DNA from 2 places in the Amycolatopsis sp. NPDC051372 genome. Region 2 is predicted to be linked to the other one. Evidence: riboswitches for the same ligand, from Rfam matches in the RefSeq annotation. Region 2 holds a riboswitch; the other holds the start of a gene.

The links. Region 2 has a riboswitch for S-adenosylmethionine ahead of AB0M56_RS40905 (aminotransferase class V-fold PLP-dependent enzyme). Riboswitches for the same ligand answer to the same signal wherever they lie in the genome.
Region 1: linked by a shared signal. The riboswitch ahead of thrC (threonine synthase) and the one ahead of AB0M56_RS40905 (aminotransferase class V-fold PLP-dependent enzyme) in region 2 are both predicted to bind S-adenosylmethionine.

Annotation. Positions count from the first base shown of each region.
Region 1 covers NZ_JBFBAF010000005.1:117,776-125,330, reverse strand. The annotation lists gene AB0M56_RS09860 (DegV family protein) at 1-249, shown strand, start outside; gene AB0M56_RS09855 (helix-turn-helix domain-containing protein) at 272-835, opposite strand; gene AB0M56_RS09850 (oxidoreductase) at 849-1,673, opposite strand; gene AB0M56_RS09845 (nuclear transport factor 2 family protein) at 1,720-2,160, opposite strand; gene AB0M56_RS09840 (ComEA family DNA-binding protein) at 2,342-3,091, shown strand; gene AB0M56_RS09835 (ComEC/Rec2 family competence protein) at 3,091-5,472, shown strand; gene thrC (threonine synthase) at 5,497-6,762, opposite strand; SAM riboswitch class I at 6,776-6,909, opposite strand; gene holA (DNA polymerase III subunit delta) at 7,074-7,555, shown strand, end outside.
Region 2 covers NZ_JBFBAF010000037.1:12,242-19,796, forward strand. The annotation lists partial or broken gene AB0M56_RS40885 (AsnC family protein) at 77-1,101, shown strand; gene AB0M56_RS40890 (RluA family pseudouridine synthase) at 1,098-2,027, opposite strand; gene lspA (signal peptidase II) at 2,024-2,605, opposite strand; gene AB0M56_RS40900 (hypothetical protein) at 2,726-3,346, opposite strand; gene AB0M56_RS40905 (aminotransferase class V-fold PLP-dependent enzyme) at 3,369-4,712, opposite strand; SAM riboswitch class IV at 4,753-4,867, opposite strand; gene AB0M56_RS40910 (phosphoenolpyruvate hydrolase family protein) at 4,947-5,768, opposite strand; gene AB0M56_RS40915 (Tm-1-like ATP-binding domain-containing protein) at 5,770-6,981, opposite strand; gene AB0M56_RS40920 (PLP-dependent aminotransferase family protein) at 7,066-7,555, shown strand, end outside.

The DNA.
Region 1 (7,555 bases), on a different contig from region 2:
AAGGTCCGGACCATGAACCGGGCCATGGCGCGGCTGGTCGAGCTCGCGGTGAAGGCGGCCGGCGAAGGCCCGGTCGAGCTCGCCGTTCACCACCTCGCCTCGCCGGAACGAGCCGTCGAGCTGGCCAACCGCCTGGAGGAAGCCGTACCCGGCTGCGCCGGCGGCTGCGTGGTGTCGGAGCTGGGCGCCGTGATCGGCGCGCACACCGGACCGGGTGTGCTCGGGGTGGTCGTGCAGCGCGAGAGGTGATCCTCCTTGGCCGGTAAGGGTTTCAGCCCTTGCCGGTGGTGAAGCCCGCGAGGAACAGCTCCAGCCACCGCGCCCGCACGGCCGGCTCGACGTCCGTCGGCGCCGTGAGGATGAGCAGGTAGAAGTCGTCGGCGGTCACGTCCTCACGCAGCCTGCCGTCGCGCTGGGCGGCCTTGATCATCCGCGTCGTGGCCGCACGGCTGCGGCTCTCCTGTTCGGGCGTGAGGTACTCCGCCCCGACGTTCTGCGCCGCGGCCTTCACCGCCTGGTCCTCGGCCGCCGCCTCGACGATGTGGCTGACCAGCGCCGAGATCTCGCTCATCGCGTCGGCCCCGCCGGCCACCCGTTCCGCCGCCGCCTCGATGGCCTCGGTGATCAGTTGGCTGTGCTCGCCGATCACCGCCGTGACGAGGTCGGTTTTCGTCGGGAAGTGCCGGTACAACGTGCCCACGGCGACCCCCGCGGCCTCGGCGATCGTGTCCATCGGGACGTCGGGGCCGAGCCGGGTGATCTGCTCCCGCGCCGCGTCGAGGATCTTCGTGCGGTTTCGCACCGCGTCGGCGCGCAGCGGGCGGGACGGCTCCATCGGCTCTCCGTGGTCAGCTCGCGAGGGCCCTCATGATCAGGGTGTCGAAAGCGCGGTCGGGCAGGACGCGGCGCAGGAAAATCAAGGGCTTCGCGCCGAAACCCGCAGCGTAACGTGTGCGCGGGCGCCGAGTGGTCGCAGCCTTGGCGACGGTTTTCGCGATGACGGACGGCCGAGACATCATCCGCGCGTTGATGCCCGAGTTCATGCCCTTCGCCAGCTTCCCGGCCAGGTCCGAATACGCGCCCTCGCCGGAGACCTCCGTCATGTGGTCCACGGCGATGGTGCCCCACTCCGTCGCGATCCCTCCGGGCTCGACCACGACCACGTCGATCCCGAACCGCCGCACCTCCATCCGCAGCGAGTCGGAGAACCCCTCCAAGGCGAACTTCGTGCCGTGGTACCAGGCGCCCAGCGGGGTGTAGATCTTGCCGCCCATCGAGGAGATGTTCACGATCCGGCCCGAGCGTTGTGCTCGCATCACCGGCAGCACGAGTTGGATCAGCCGCGCGGCCCCGAACACGTTCACCTCGAACTGGTAGCGCGCCTCCGACAAGGGCACGTCTTCGACCGCGCCATATGAGCCGTAGCCGGCGTTGTTCACCAGCAGATCGATCCGCCCGGACTCGGCGACGATCGCCGCCACGGCCTTCCCCACGGACTCCTCGTCCGTCACGTCCAGCGCGATCGTCCGCACCCCGCGTTCGGCGAGGTCCGCCATCCGCTCCACCCTTCGCGCGGCGCCATAGACCGTGTAGCCACGCTCCAGCAGCTCTCGCGCGGTGGACTCTCCGATACCCGACGACGCGCCCGTGACCAGGGCGACCTTGGGAGCCATGACCGTCACCTCCTGAATGTGAACCAGGACTCAGGTTTATCATGAGTCATCGTTCACTTTCAACTGCGCGGATTTCACCAGGGTTGTTTTCGGCCGTGTCACCGTCGACGGCGGCGAACGAGTGGTGCTCGTGCGTCACCACCCAGCGGCCCTGGTCCTTCCGCAGGCCGATGGTCAGCCGAAGGTGATGGCCCGGTGGATCGGCGGGGGTGCCGCAGCGCAGGAGCGCCCAGGCGAACGCGACGTCGTCGCTCGCGGTCACGACGAGCTCCAGGACGGTGAACGTCGCGCCTTCCGCTTGCCACACGAAGAACGGTGGCCAGGTCTCGCGGTACGCGTCGATCCCGCGGACACCTTCGTGGGGCGGCGGGACGTCGAACATCACGATGCTGTCGGAGTGGTCGGCGAGGACGCCGTCGAGATTTCCCGTGTGGACGGCAGTGGCCCAGTTTTCGATCAGGGCGCGGATCTCGGCTTCGTTCGTCATGGTGGGTCCTTCCCGCGGAGCGCCGTCGAGGGCGGCGATGGGCGTCAGCATCGCACCGCCGGCCGACCGGAACCGGCGTTCAACGATCGCGGAGGCCGAGTTGTCCACAAGGGGGCAGTTATCCACAGGTCGGCGGATTCGGCCTGGTGGTCGGAGTCGATCAACGCCTAGCGTCGCACGTGTGTTCGAGCAGACCGCCCGTGATCCGGGCACTCCCGTGAACGCCAGGCTCGCCTGGCTGGCCGACCAGCTGGCGGCGGGCCCACGCACCGTCGGGCCTGGCGGCCGGCTGGTCCGGCGCTGGCTGCCCGGCGGCGCCGACCCGGCCCACCCGGGTCTGCCCGGCGTACTGAAAAGTCCCCGGGCCCTCGTCGTACTGGGGCTGGTGGTCGTGGCTGTGCTGATCGCCGCGGGCTTCGCGGTGTTCAGCGGCTCGCCCGAGATGGAGGTGGCGCCGTCGCTGCCGAGCGCGAAGGCGCACCCTTCCGTCGCGTCCTCGGCGCCCTCGGCGTCCGCGAAGCTGGTGATCAGCGTGATCGGCCACGTCCGCGCGCCCGGCCTCGTCACGGTTCCAGCCGGCTCGCGTGTGGCCGACGCGGTGCGGGCCGCCGGTGGCACGGACCCCGGCACCGATCTCTCTAGCCTGAACCTCGCGCGCAAACTCACCGATGGCGAGCAGCTCGCCGTCGGCATCACGGTCGCGTCCTCGGCCCCGGCCGGTGCCGGCGCGGCTCCGGGCAAGCTCGACCTCAACTCGGCCACCCCCGAACAACTCGACACCCTGCCCGGCGTCGGCGAGGTCACCGCCGGCCGCATCATCGACTGGCGCACGCAGCACGGCCGCTTCTCCAGCGTCGAACAACTTCGCGACGTCGAAGGCATCGGCGAAAGCAAGTTCGAGAAGTTGCGCGAGCAGGTGACGGTCGGATGATGCTCGTCCAGCCGGAAGGCGCGCCGTCGTGGCGCGATCACGATCTGCGGCTCGTCCCAGCAGCGCTGGCGGCGTGGGGCGGCACCCTGGCGGGACTGCGGCTCGGGTGGTGGGCGGCCGAGGTTTTCGGCGTGATGGCAGCGGTTTTGTCGGCCGTGTTGCTCGCGAGGCGGCGTGGGCGGTGGCTCGGAGCCGCCGGCGCGCTGCTGGTCCTGGGGCTCGTCGTGGCGCTGCCGACGGCGTGGCGCATCCGGGGAGCGGAGCAGGACGCGCTCGGCCAAGCCGCAGCGCACGGGGTGACCGCCACGCTCCGCGTCGAGGTCACCGAGCGGCCGCGGCCGATCCACAGCGCGGGCTACGCCGATCAGCAGGCGGGTACGCGATCGGTCGCCATCGACGCCCGGGTGGAATCGGCCACTGTGGACGGCCGGGCGGTGGGGTCCACCGGCCGGGTCCTGCTGCTCGCGCCGGTGGCGGGGTGGGGCGATCTGTTGCCGGGCCAGGAGGTCACGGCGTCGGGGCGCCTGGCGCCGGCACGCGGGGGTGAACTGACGGCGGCGGTCGTCTACCTGCAGGGCGCTCCGGTCGGGGTCACGCGGGCGCCGTGGTGGCAGCGGGCGGCCGCGGCGTTGCGGGCGGGGCTGCACGAGTTGTGCGCGGTGTTGCCGGAGGAGCCGGCGGGGTTGCTGCCCGGACTGGTGTTGGGCGACACGAGTGCGTTGCCCGAGCAGGTCGAGCAGGAGTTCACGGAGTCGGGGCTCACGCACTTGATGGCTGTGAGCGGCGGGAACGTGGCGATCATCTGTGGCGCGGTGTTGCTGTTGTGCCGGTTGCTCCGCATCGGGCCCCGGGTGTCGGCTGTCGCGGCCGGATTGTGTCTGGGCGGCTTCCTGATTCTCGTCGGTCCGGCGCCGAGTGTGTTGCGGGCCGGGGTGATGGGCGGGGTGGCGCTGCTGGCGCTGGCGTTGGGCCGTCGTGGATCCGCGTTGCCGGCGCTGGGGTTCTCGGTGTGCGTGCTCGTCGCGTGGGATCCGGTGATGGCGGCGGACTTCGGGTTCGCGTTGTCGGTGTTCGCGACAGCGGGCCTGGTGCTGCTGGCGCCGCGATGGGCGGATTCGTTGATACGCCGGGGGATTCCGCCGGGGTACGCCGAGGGGATCGCGGTGCCGCTGGCGGCGTTCGTGGTCACCGCGCCGGTGATCGCGGGCATGGCGGGCACGGTGAGTCTCGTCTCGGTGGTGACCAACGTGCTGGCGGCGCCCGTCGTCGCGCCGGTCACGGTGCTCGGGGTGCTGGCCACGGTGGTCGGGCCGTGGTGGCCCGGGGCCGGGCACGTGCTGGTGCACCTGGCCGATCCGGAGGCTCGCTGGCTGATCACGGTCGCGCGGCACGGGGCCCGTGCGCCGGGTGCGGTGCTCACGTGGCCGGGTGGCTGGTGGGGTGGGGTGTGCGCGGCCGGGGTGCTGGTCATGGTGGTGGTCGCGTTCCGGTTCCGGCGCGCGCGGCTGCTGGTGGCGATGGGGCTGGTGGCGGTGCTGCTGATCGTGGTGCCGCCGCGGGTGCTCTCGCCCGGCTGGCCGCCGAAGGGCTGGGCGATGGTCGAGTGCGACGTCGGCCAGGGCGACGCCGTGGTGCTGGCCACGGCAGAGCCCGGGCGCGCGGTGGTCGTGGACACCGGGCCCGAGCCGGGGCCGGTGGACGAGTGCCTGCGGCGGCTCGGCGTGGAGCGGATCCCGCTACTGGTGCTCAGCCACCTGCACGCCGACCACATCGGCGGGCTGTCGTCGGTGTTCGACGGCCGGGCCGTGGGGGCGATCGCCGTCGGGCCCGGGCGGGCGCCGGCGTGGGCGTGGCAGCAGGTGTCGCAGGAGGCGGCGACGCACCACGTTCCGCTGCTGGAGCTCAGCGATGGGCAGCGGCTCGACTGGCCGGGGCTGTCGCTGGACGTGCTCGGGCCGCGCTACGTCACGGCACGGGCGGCCGCCCTGCAGGACGGCACGATGATCAACAACAGTTCCGTGGTGCTCCGCGCGACCACGGCGGCGGGGAGGGTGCTGCTGACCGGAGACGTGGAACTGGCCGCGCAGGCCGACTTGCTGGCCGAGGGGGTGGATCTGCACGCCGACGTGCTGAAGGTTCCCCACCACGGCTCGCGCTACTCGTTGCCTCAGTTCCTCGAGGCCGTGGGCGCGCGGGCGGCGATGATCAGCGTGGGCGCGGGCAACAGCTACGGGCACCCGGCGAAGTCCACAGTGGACGTGCTGGGCACGTTGGGTGTGCTCGTGACGCGGACCGATGTGGACGGCGACACGGCCGTGCTGCCCGGTGACGGCGGACCTGCGGTGGCGCGCCGGGGTGAGCCGCGCGGACCGCCCCGGTAGGGGAGCGGCCCGCGGGCCCGGCGGTCAGAGGCCGAGGGCCTTGCTCACGGCTTCGGCCGACGGCGGCACGGTGGCCTTGGGGCCGATGCGGCCTTCGACGGCGTCGAGCGTCTTGAGGCCGTCGCCGGTGATGAGCAGCACGGTCTCGGCGTCGGGGTCGATCTTGCCGGCCTCGATGAGCTTCTTGGCGGTCGCGACGGTGACGCCGCCCGCGGTCTCGGTGAAGATGCCCTCGGTGCGCGCGAGCAGCCGGATGCCCTCGACGACCTCCTCGTCGCTCACGTCCTCGATCGCGCCGCCGGTGCGGTTGACGACGTCGAGCACGTAGGGGCCGTCGGCGGGGTTGCCGATCGCGAGCGAGCGGGCGATGGTGTCGGGCTTCACGGGCTGGACCACGTCGTGGCCGGCGCGGAACGCGGCCGAGACGGGGGAGCAGCCGGTGGCCTGCGCGCCGAAGACCTTGTAGGGGCTGGCTTCCACGAGGCCGAGCTGGCCGAGCTCGCGGAAACCCTTGTCCACCTTGGTCAGCTGCGAACCCGACGCGATCGGTACCACGATCTGCTCCGGCAGGCGCCAGCCGAGCTGCTCGGCGACCTCGTAGCCGAGCGTCTTGGAGCCTTCGGAGTAGTAGGGGCGCACGTTGACGTTGACGAACGCCCACGTCGGGTGCTCGCCGGCCAGTTCGGTGGCGAGGCGGTTGACGTCGTCGTAGTTGCCGTCGACGGCGATCAGGTCACCGTCGTAGACGGCGGTGGTGAGGATCTTGGCGCGTTCGAGCGACTTCGGGATCAGCACGACCGACCGCCAGCCGGCGCGGGCCGCGGCGGCGGCCGTCGCGTTGGCCAGGTTGCCGGTCGAGGGACACGCGAGGACCTCGAAGCCGAACTCGCGGGCCGCGGCCAGCGCGACGGCGACCACACGGTCCTTGAAGGAGTGCGTGGGGTTGCCGGTGTCGTCCTTGACCCACAGGGACTTCAGGCCCAGCGCCTTGGCGAGGCGGTCGGCCTTCACCAGGCGCGTGGCGCCGGGTTCGGTGTTCGGGATCTCCTCGACGGTCGAGGGGACGGGAAGGAGCTTCTTGTAGCGCCAGATGTTCTTGGGGCCGGCCTCGATGTCTTCGCGGCGCACGCGGCCGAAGTCGTAGGCGACCTCGAGTGGCGAGAAGTCCTCGGCGGAGACGAACTCCGGGGCGAGCGGCTGCCGGTGGCCCTCTTCCTTCGAAACCAGTTCGACTGCCGGACCGAGGTCCAGGGTCTTCTTGGTGGAGGTCGTGCCGAGGGTAACGGTCATCGCGAGGTTCCTTTCCTCATCTGCCCCGCAAAAGCGGGCCGGAATTGGCACCGTGGTCGTCAGCTATCCCGCAAATTCGGGAAGACAGGCTGTACGCCGGTTGCCGGGGCTTCGTCGGGCCGTTCCCTCTGCCCCTCTGGATGAGCGGTGTTCAGTTGTCGGCGCGCCGCTGTGAATCTGGTGGAGTGTGAATCTGGTGGAGCTGGGCGCTGCCTCGGGTACACCGTACGACATGGCGATCACCTCGTGCCACGGTGGCGGCGCAGATCACCGCGGCGGGCGCGTGGCCGAGCGGGTGAGAGGATGGCGGGGTGACCACCGCACCCGCGCCGCTCCACCTCGTCCTCGGTGAGGAAGAACTGCTCATCGAGCGGGCTGTCCGCTCGTCGCTGGATGCCGCGCGGGCCGTGGACTCGACGGCCGAGATGACGCGCAACCGGGTGTCCGAACTCACACCGCCCGTGCTCGCCGAGCTGGTGAGTCCCTCGCTGTTCAGCGAGGGACGGGTCATCGTGCTCGACTCGGCGCAGGACATCTCGCAGGAGCTGGCGGACGCGGTGATGGCCTACCTCAAGGCGCCCGCCGACGGGATCGTGCTCGTGGTCGTGCACAACGGCGGCGGCCGCAGCAAGGCGGCCAAGGCGCTGCCCGCGGCGCTGAAAAAGGCGGGCGCGGAGATCACCGAGTGCCCGAAGCTGACGAAGCCCGCCGATCGGGAGTCGTTCGTGCGCAACGAGGTGCGCCGCGTCGGCGGCAAGATCGATGCGGCGGGGGTGATGGCGCTGATGGACAC
Region 2 (7,555 bases):
AACCGGGCTGGGGCCACCGGACCGGGCGACGCGGCCCGGCCTCGCCCGGAGCGGCCCGGAAGGTAGCGTTCCCCGAGTGGCCGTGACCGATCCCGCCGATGTCCGCCTGCTCGCCGCCCTCGCCGAGGTGGGCAAAACGGCCGTGCACGACCTCGCCGCGAAGGTGGGCATGGACCCGCGTGAGGTCGCCTACCGCCTGGTTGCCTTGTCCGGTAGCGGGTTGCCGCTGCTCGTGGGCGTGGAGAGCGACCCGGCCGGGCTGCGCGCGGCGATCGCGGGGGCGCCGCCGTCGTGGCAGCAGGCCCCGCCGCCCTCGGGGGCGATGCCCGTCGCCGCGCCCGGCGGACGGCCCGGCCCGGGCATGCCGGACGGAGCGGGTCCCGGGATGCCGACGGGACAAGGACTTCCGGCCGCGGCCCCACCGAGCGCCCCCGTTCCGCGTCCCGGGAACGGACCCGGAACGCCGGGTGCGCCGTCCGTCCACGGTGGACCGTCGAGACCCGTGCACGGCGTGCCGTCCGGCCCGTACGGAGTCCCTTCGGGTTCCTATGGCGTGCCGTCCGGCGCGTACGCGGCTGCACCGCCCCCGCTCGACCCCGCGTTGAGCACGTGGGGGGTGCCGCAGACGGCGTCTTGGGCGCGCGGCGACGAACCGCGCCGCGCAGGGCCCGCCGAGGGCAAACGCGGCCGGATCGGCGAGACGCTCGCGACGCAGGGGCTCGAAGGCGAGCAGCTCACCGTGCAGCTGCTGGAAGTGCAGGACCCTGCCGACTACCTGTTCGGCGCCGCCGGCTACCGGCTCGACGCGGGCGAGCGGGCGGTGGTCGTGCACACCGAGATCACCAACCGCGGCAACGTGCCGTTCGCGTCGCTGCCGGACAACTATCTGGAGCTCGTCACGGCCGACGGCACGACGGTCGCCAAGGCGCCCGTGTCGCTGACCTCCCGGCCGCCGCACAAGATCGGCGTGCGGCCCGGCGAGACGCTCGGCGGCCACACCGTCTACGTCATCCCGGACACGACGCGCGTGGTCTCGGTCCGTTGGAGCCCCCCCGCCCTGAGCCGGACGACCGCACGCTGACCTGGGCCGTCGAGGGCTAGTAGCTCTCCTCGCGCAGGATCTCCAGCGCGCGGGCGAGGTCGTCGGGGTACTCGGCCTCGAACTCGACCCAGCGGCCGTCGGCCGGGTGCGCGAAGCCGAGGGTTCGGGCGTGCAGCCACTGCCGCGTGAGGCCGAGGTGGCGCGCCAGCACCGGGTCGGCGCCGTAGGTCAGGTCGCCCGCGCACGGGTGGCGCAGCGCGGAGAAGTGCACGCGGATCTGGTGCGTGCGGCCCGTCTCGAGCTTCACGTGGGCCAGCGACGCGGCTCGGAACGCCTCCACCACCTCGTAGTGCGTCACGCTCGGGCGTCCGCCCGCGACCACGGCGAACTTGTAGTCGTGGCGCGGGTGGCGGTCGATCGGCGCGTCGATGGTGCCGCGCGTCGGGTCCGGGTGGCCCTGGACCACGGCGTGGTAGCCCTTGTCGACGGTGCGCTCCTTGAACGCGCGCTTGAGCACCGTGTACGCGTGCTCGCTCTTGGCCACCACCATCACGCCGGTGGTGCCCGCGTCGAGCCGGTGCACCACACCCTGGCGTTCGGCGGCGCCCGAGGTCGAGATTCGCAGGCCCGCGGCGGCCAGGCCGCCGACGACCGTCGGCCCGGTCCAGCCGGGGCTCGGGTGCACGGCGACGCCCACCGGCTTGGAGATCACGATGATGTCGTCGTCGTCGTGGAGGATCTTCATGCCCTCCACGGGCTCGGCGACGACCTGGATCGGGGACTCCGGCTCCGGCAGCGTCACTTCGAGCAGGCCGCCGGCGGTCAGGCGGTCGGACTTGCCGGCGGGCCGGCCGTCCACCAGTACGTCCCCGGCTTCGGCGAGCTCCGCCACCACCGTGCGGGACAGGCCCAGTAGCTTGGCGAGGCCGGCGTCGACGCGCATGCCGTCGAGCCCGTCGGGGACGGGCAGCAGGCGCGCGGTCACGCGGTCTCCTTCTTGCTGTTCTTGTCGCGGGTCGAGGTGCCGTCGTAGTCCTTGCCCAGCAGCGACAGCAGCACGATGAGCACGCCGCCGCAGCAGATCGCGGAGTCGGCGATGTTGAAGATCGCGAAGCCCTCGCCGTTGGGGGCGAAGGCCGAGATGAAGTCGATGACGTGGCCGCGCAGCGGGCCGGGGGCCCGGAAGATGCGGTCGGTGAGGTTGCCGAGCGCGCCCGCGAGCACCAGGCCGAGGCCGATGGCCCAGCCGACGCTGCGCAGCCGCCGCGAGAGCCAGATGATGGCGACGGCCACGGCCGCCGCGACCAGCGCGAGCACCCACGTCATGCCCGTGGCCATCGAGAACGCGGCACCGGGGTTACGGATCACCTGCAGGTAGATGAGCCCGCCGAGGACGCGCACCGGCTCCTTGCCCTCGAGGTTGGCCGCCACGAGGTTCTTCGACACCAGGTCGATCACCCAGATCAGGGCCGCGACCGCGAACACCAGCCCGACCCGGCGCTTGGGCAGCACCACGGGCGCTTCGGGCTCCTCCGAGACCGCTGAGGCCGCGTCACCGCTCACCGCCGGTTCGACGGCGGGCGCGCCTTCGGGCCGGCCGGGTTCGGGCGAACCGGGCTCGGACAGATCGTGTTCGGACGAGGAGGGCTCGGTGCTCACGCCCCCATTGTCCACGCCCCGGCCTCACCCGTTCGCGGCGGCAGGCCGCGAACGCCCCTTCACGGGTCCGGCGACCACCAGAAACGCCGCCGCGAGCAGCACCACTGCCGACGAAACCACCCCCGCGACCCCCGGTAGCAGCACCGCCACCGCCACGAAGCCCACTGTGACCGCGAGGACCAGGAGACTGCGCTCGTACCCCGCCAGCACCACCAGCCCCACGGCGGCCAGCGCCGGGCCGCGGGCGTCGGCGTCGAGGTCGAATTGGGCGTAGGCGGCGAGGTCGAGCACGGGCACCGCCAGCACACCGCCGGCGAGGACCAGGGCGATCCGGCCGGGTTTCGGCCTGGTCCCGGCTCGCGCATAGCCGAAGAGCACGATCGCCACGACCAGCGCGAGTGCGATCGGCCAGCCCAGCGCCGACGTGGAGGCCGGCGCGGGCAGCGAATCCTGGCTCAGGAACTGCTCACCGCCGATGGCCGTGCCGAAGTAGTCCACGTGCACGCGGTCCATCGGCACCGCGGACAGGTTCACGAACTCGCCCACGGCAGAACCGGCACCGGCCGCGAGCCGCACCGCGGCCAGGATCAGCTCGGCGAAGCCCAGCAGTGCGAGCGGAACCCAGAAACCCCAAGATCTCCCCACGCGCCGAGGGTAGCGAGCGGGCTCAGGCGCAGAACGGCGGCAGCTCCCGCGGGTCCCCCACCGGGGCCCAGCGGCCGTCGACCTTCGTGTACTCCCAGCGGGCGCCGCGGGCGACGATCTGGCGCAGCGCCAACACGAGGCGGTCCACGTGCTCCTCGGTGCTGCCCAGGCCGAGGCTCACGCGCACGGCCTGCTGCCCGTCGCGGCCGCATTCGCCGATGAGGCGTTTGGTGGCGACGTGGGCGCAGAACGCGCCGTCGCGTACGCCGATGCCGTACTCGGCCGAAAGGACCGCGGCGAGCCAGCCGGGTTCGAAGCCGTCGACGATGAAGCTCACCGTGCCCACGCGGTCCACCGGCGCGTCGAACAGGCGCAGCTCGGCGCAGCCGGGCACGCCGGACAGGCCCTTGCGCAGCCGCTCCAGCAGCGTGGCCTCGTGCTCGCCCACGGCGGCCCAGCGCGCGGACAGCTGCTCGCACGCGACGCCGAGCGCGTAGACGCCGACGGTGTTCGGCGAACCGGCCTCGTGCCGCTCGGCACCGGTGTTCCACACCACGGCGTCCTCGGTCACGAGCTTCGTCGCTCCCCCGCCGGCGAGGTACGGCTCGGCGGCGCGCAGCCAGTCGGACCGGCCGATGAGCGCGCCGGCGCCGAAGGGCGCGTAGACCTTGTGCCCCGAAAGCGCGACGTAGTCGACGTCCAGCTCCCGCAGGGAAATCCGGCGGTGCGGCGCGAGCTGTGCGGCGTCCAGCGCCACCCGGGCGCCGTGCTTCCGTGCCACGGCGGCGATCTCGGCCACCGGCAGCAGCTCGCCGGTCACGTTGGACGCTCCGGTGACCACCACGAGCCGCGGTCCCTCCGGACAGGCGGCCAGCGCTTCGTCCACAACGGACACCGCGGCCAGGCGCGTGCGCGGCAGCTGCACGCGGCGCACATTCGGGCCGCGCCAAGGCAGCAGGGCCGCGTGGTGCTCGGTGTCGAACACGACCACGGACGTGCGCCGCGGCAGCGAACGCGCCAGCAGGTTGAAGGAATCCGTGGTGTTGCGGGTGAACACGACGGTGTCGGTGGCACGCGCGTCGACGAACCGGCGCAGGATGTCGCGCGTGCGCTCGTAAAGGCGCGTGGACACCTGCGAAGCGAAGCCCGCGCCGCGGTGCACGCTCGCGTACCAGGGCAGGAACTCGTCGACGGCGGAGCGGACCGCGTCGAGACACGGCGCGCTCGCGGCGTGGTCGAGGTTCGCGTAGCCGATCTCGCCGCCGGTCACCAGCGGCACCCGCAGCGCCGCCCCCGCGACGCCGGGAATCCCCTGTGCGGCAACGGTTTCGGTGTTTTCAGCGGTGCGGTCCAGAGCGAGAGTCATGGCGGTGCCTCCTCGGCAGTCCGGGGGACCCCCGGCGAGGGGCCCGCGCTTGCCCGTCGCACAACACGACCGGCCCGGTCTTCACCCGGGGCACCCCACCGCGGTAGGAGGGTTGCCGGCCAGCAAGCCGGGGCTGAACGCTGGCACTCATGACCTGTTGATGAAGGTAACTGATTCCGGCCGTGCGAAGAAAGCCCCGTCCCGTGATCTGAGATGGCGCTCACACGCCGGCGATCACCGCCGCAGGGCGCGGAAAGCTTCCGTCTGCTCACGGATCGCGCGCTCGGCCGGGAGCCGTTCGATCGAGGAAGCGCCGAAGAAACCCACAATTCCCTCGGTGTGGTCGAGCATGTACTGCGCGTCGGCGGGCTCGGCGATCGGGCCGCCGTGACACAGCACGAGCACGTCCGGGTTCACCCGCTTGGCGGCGTCGTGCATCGCCTGCACACGGGTCACGGCCTCGTCGAGCGTGACGGCAGTGCGCGCGCCGATCGTGCCGCTCGTGGTGAGCCCGAGGTGCGGCACGAGCACGTCGGCGCCCGCGCGGGTCATGTCGGCGGCTTGCTCGGGGTCGAACACGTACGGCGCGGAGAGCAGGTCGCGTTCGCGGGCCAGCGCGACGAGGTCGACCTCCAGGCCGTAGCCCATGCCGGTCTCCTCCAGGTTCTGGCGGAACACGCCGTCGATCAGCCCGACCGTCGGGAAGTTCTGCACGCCGGCGAACCCCGTCCGCTTGAGCTCGTCGAGAAACGGGCCCATCAGCCGGAACGGGTCGGTGCCGTTGACACCGGCCAGTACCGGCGTGTCGCGCACGACCGGGAGCACCTCGCGCGCCATGTCCACGACGATGCCGTTGGCGTCGCCGTAGGCCAGCAGTCCGGCGAGCGACCCGCGCCCGGCCATGCGGTAGCGGCCGGAGTTGTAGATGATCAGCAGGTCGATGCCGCCGGCCTCGGCGGCCTTGGCGGACAGGCCGGTGCCCGCGCCGCCGCCGATCACGGGCCTGCCTTCGGCGACCGCCGCGGTGAGCCGGGTCAGCGCTGTTTCGCGGTCCACGTCAGGACTTCCCTTCGCCGATGAGCCGGTGCAGTTCGCTCGCGGCGGCGGCGCCGAACCCGGCGTCGTTGATGGCTTCTTCGCGCCGGGTCACGGTCACCGCGCTGCCGGACAACGCTTCGGTGAGGTGGGCGAACAGCTCGGCGTCGGCCGCAGGGTCGTGGAACGGGCCGTCCGGAACGTCCACAGCGGACACTCCGCCGAGCGGCAGGAACACCGAGACCGGCCCTTGTGCCGCCCGGAGTTTGCGCCCGAGCAGCGTGCCCAGCTCCGCGGATTCCTCCGGTGTGGTCCGCATGAGCGTGACAGTCGGGTTGTGCACCAGCAGGTGCCGGCCCGCGAACCGCTCCGGTACGGTGTCGGCCGGGCCGAAGTTGACCATGTCGAGCGCGCCGACGCTGACCACCTGCGCCACGCCCGCTCGCCCCGCAGCCTCCAGCCGGTGCGGGCCCGCCGACAGCACCCCGCCGACGAGCTCGTCGGCCAGCTCCGTGGTGGTCAGATCGAGGACACCGGCCAGCAGGCCGTCGGACACCAGCTTCTCCATCGCCCGGCCGCCGGATCCGGTCGCGTGGAACACGAGCACCTCGTAGCCGAGCCGTTCCAGCTCGGCGCGGGCCTCGTCGGCAGCGGGGGTGGTGACGCCGAACATCGTCACCGCGACCACCCGCCGCTCGCTGGTCTCCCGGCCGGTCTCGTGGTGGCGGGCCATGGCGGCGATCGCGGCCGCCGCGTTGCCCAGCACGGTCTTCGACACCGTGTTGAGGCCCGCGATGTCGACCACGGAGTACATCAGCGTCACGTCGGTCTCGCCCACGTACGGGCGCACGTCGCCGGACGCCATGGTGGAGACCAGCAGTTTCGGCACCCCCACCGGCAGCTCGCGCATCACGGCCGCCGCGATCGACGAGCCGCCCGAGCCACCGACCGCCAGGACGGCGTCGACGCGGCCTTCGTCGAACAGCCGTCGCACGGCCACCGCCGCACCGCGCGCCATCGTCTCCACGGCGCGTCCGCGGTCTCCCCGCAGTGACGCGAGGTCGACGCCGGCGGCGCGGGCCACCTCCTCGGCGGGCACGTCGGCGCCGTCGGACGCCGACGAACCGGCGTCGACCAGCAGGGTGTGCACCCCGTCGATTTCGAGGCGGGTGCGCAGCCAGTCGTATTCGGCGTGTTTCGTGTCGAGGGTGCCGACGAGGCAGACCGTGGCCATGCCCGCCATCGTCGCCCCCCGCGGGCGCCGCCGCTGGGCCAGTTGGCCGGAAGTGGTCCAAACTGGCTGGTGAAGGAGGTGCCCATGCACCGGGTCGAGACCGCCGAACTGGCTCGGCTACTCGGCGCGTGGCGCGGCGGCGGCCCCACGCTCCCGGCCGCGCTCGCCACCACGCTGGCCGAGCTGGTCGACTCCGCCGTGCTGCCCGAAGCCGCCGTCCTGCCGGCACAGCGGCCGCTCGCGCGAGCACTCGGCATTTCCCGGGGCACGGTGACCTCGGCGTACGACCGGCTGGCAGCCGACGGGCTCCTCACGGCCGAAGCCGGCTCCGGCTCCCGGGTGCGGCGGCGCCAGCCCGGCGGCCCGGGCGTGCCGGGTGGCCGGCTCGTCTCGTTCACCGGTGCGGCGGCGCCGGCGGACCTGTCGAGCGGCGCCCTGCCCGGCTCGGCCCTGACCGCGGACGCGCTCGCCGCGCTCGGCCCCGCCGATCTGGTGCCCTATCTCGACACTGACGGCTACTTCCCCGCCGGCGTCCCGCGGCTGCGGGCCACGATCGCCCGGCTGCTCACCGACG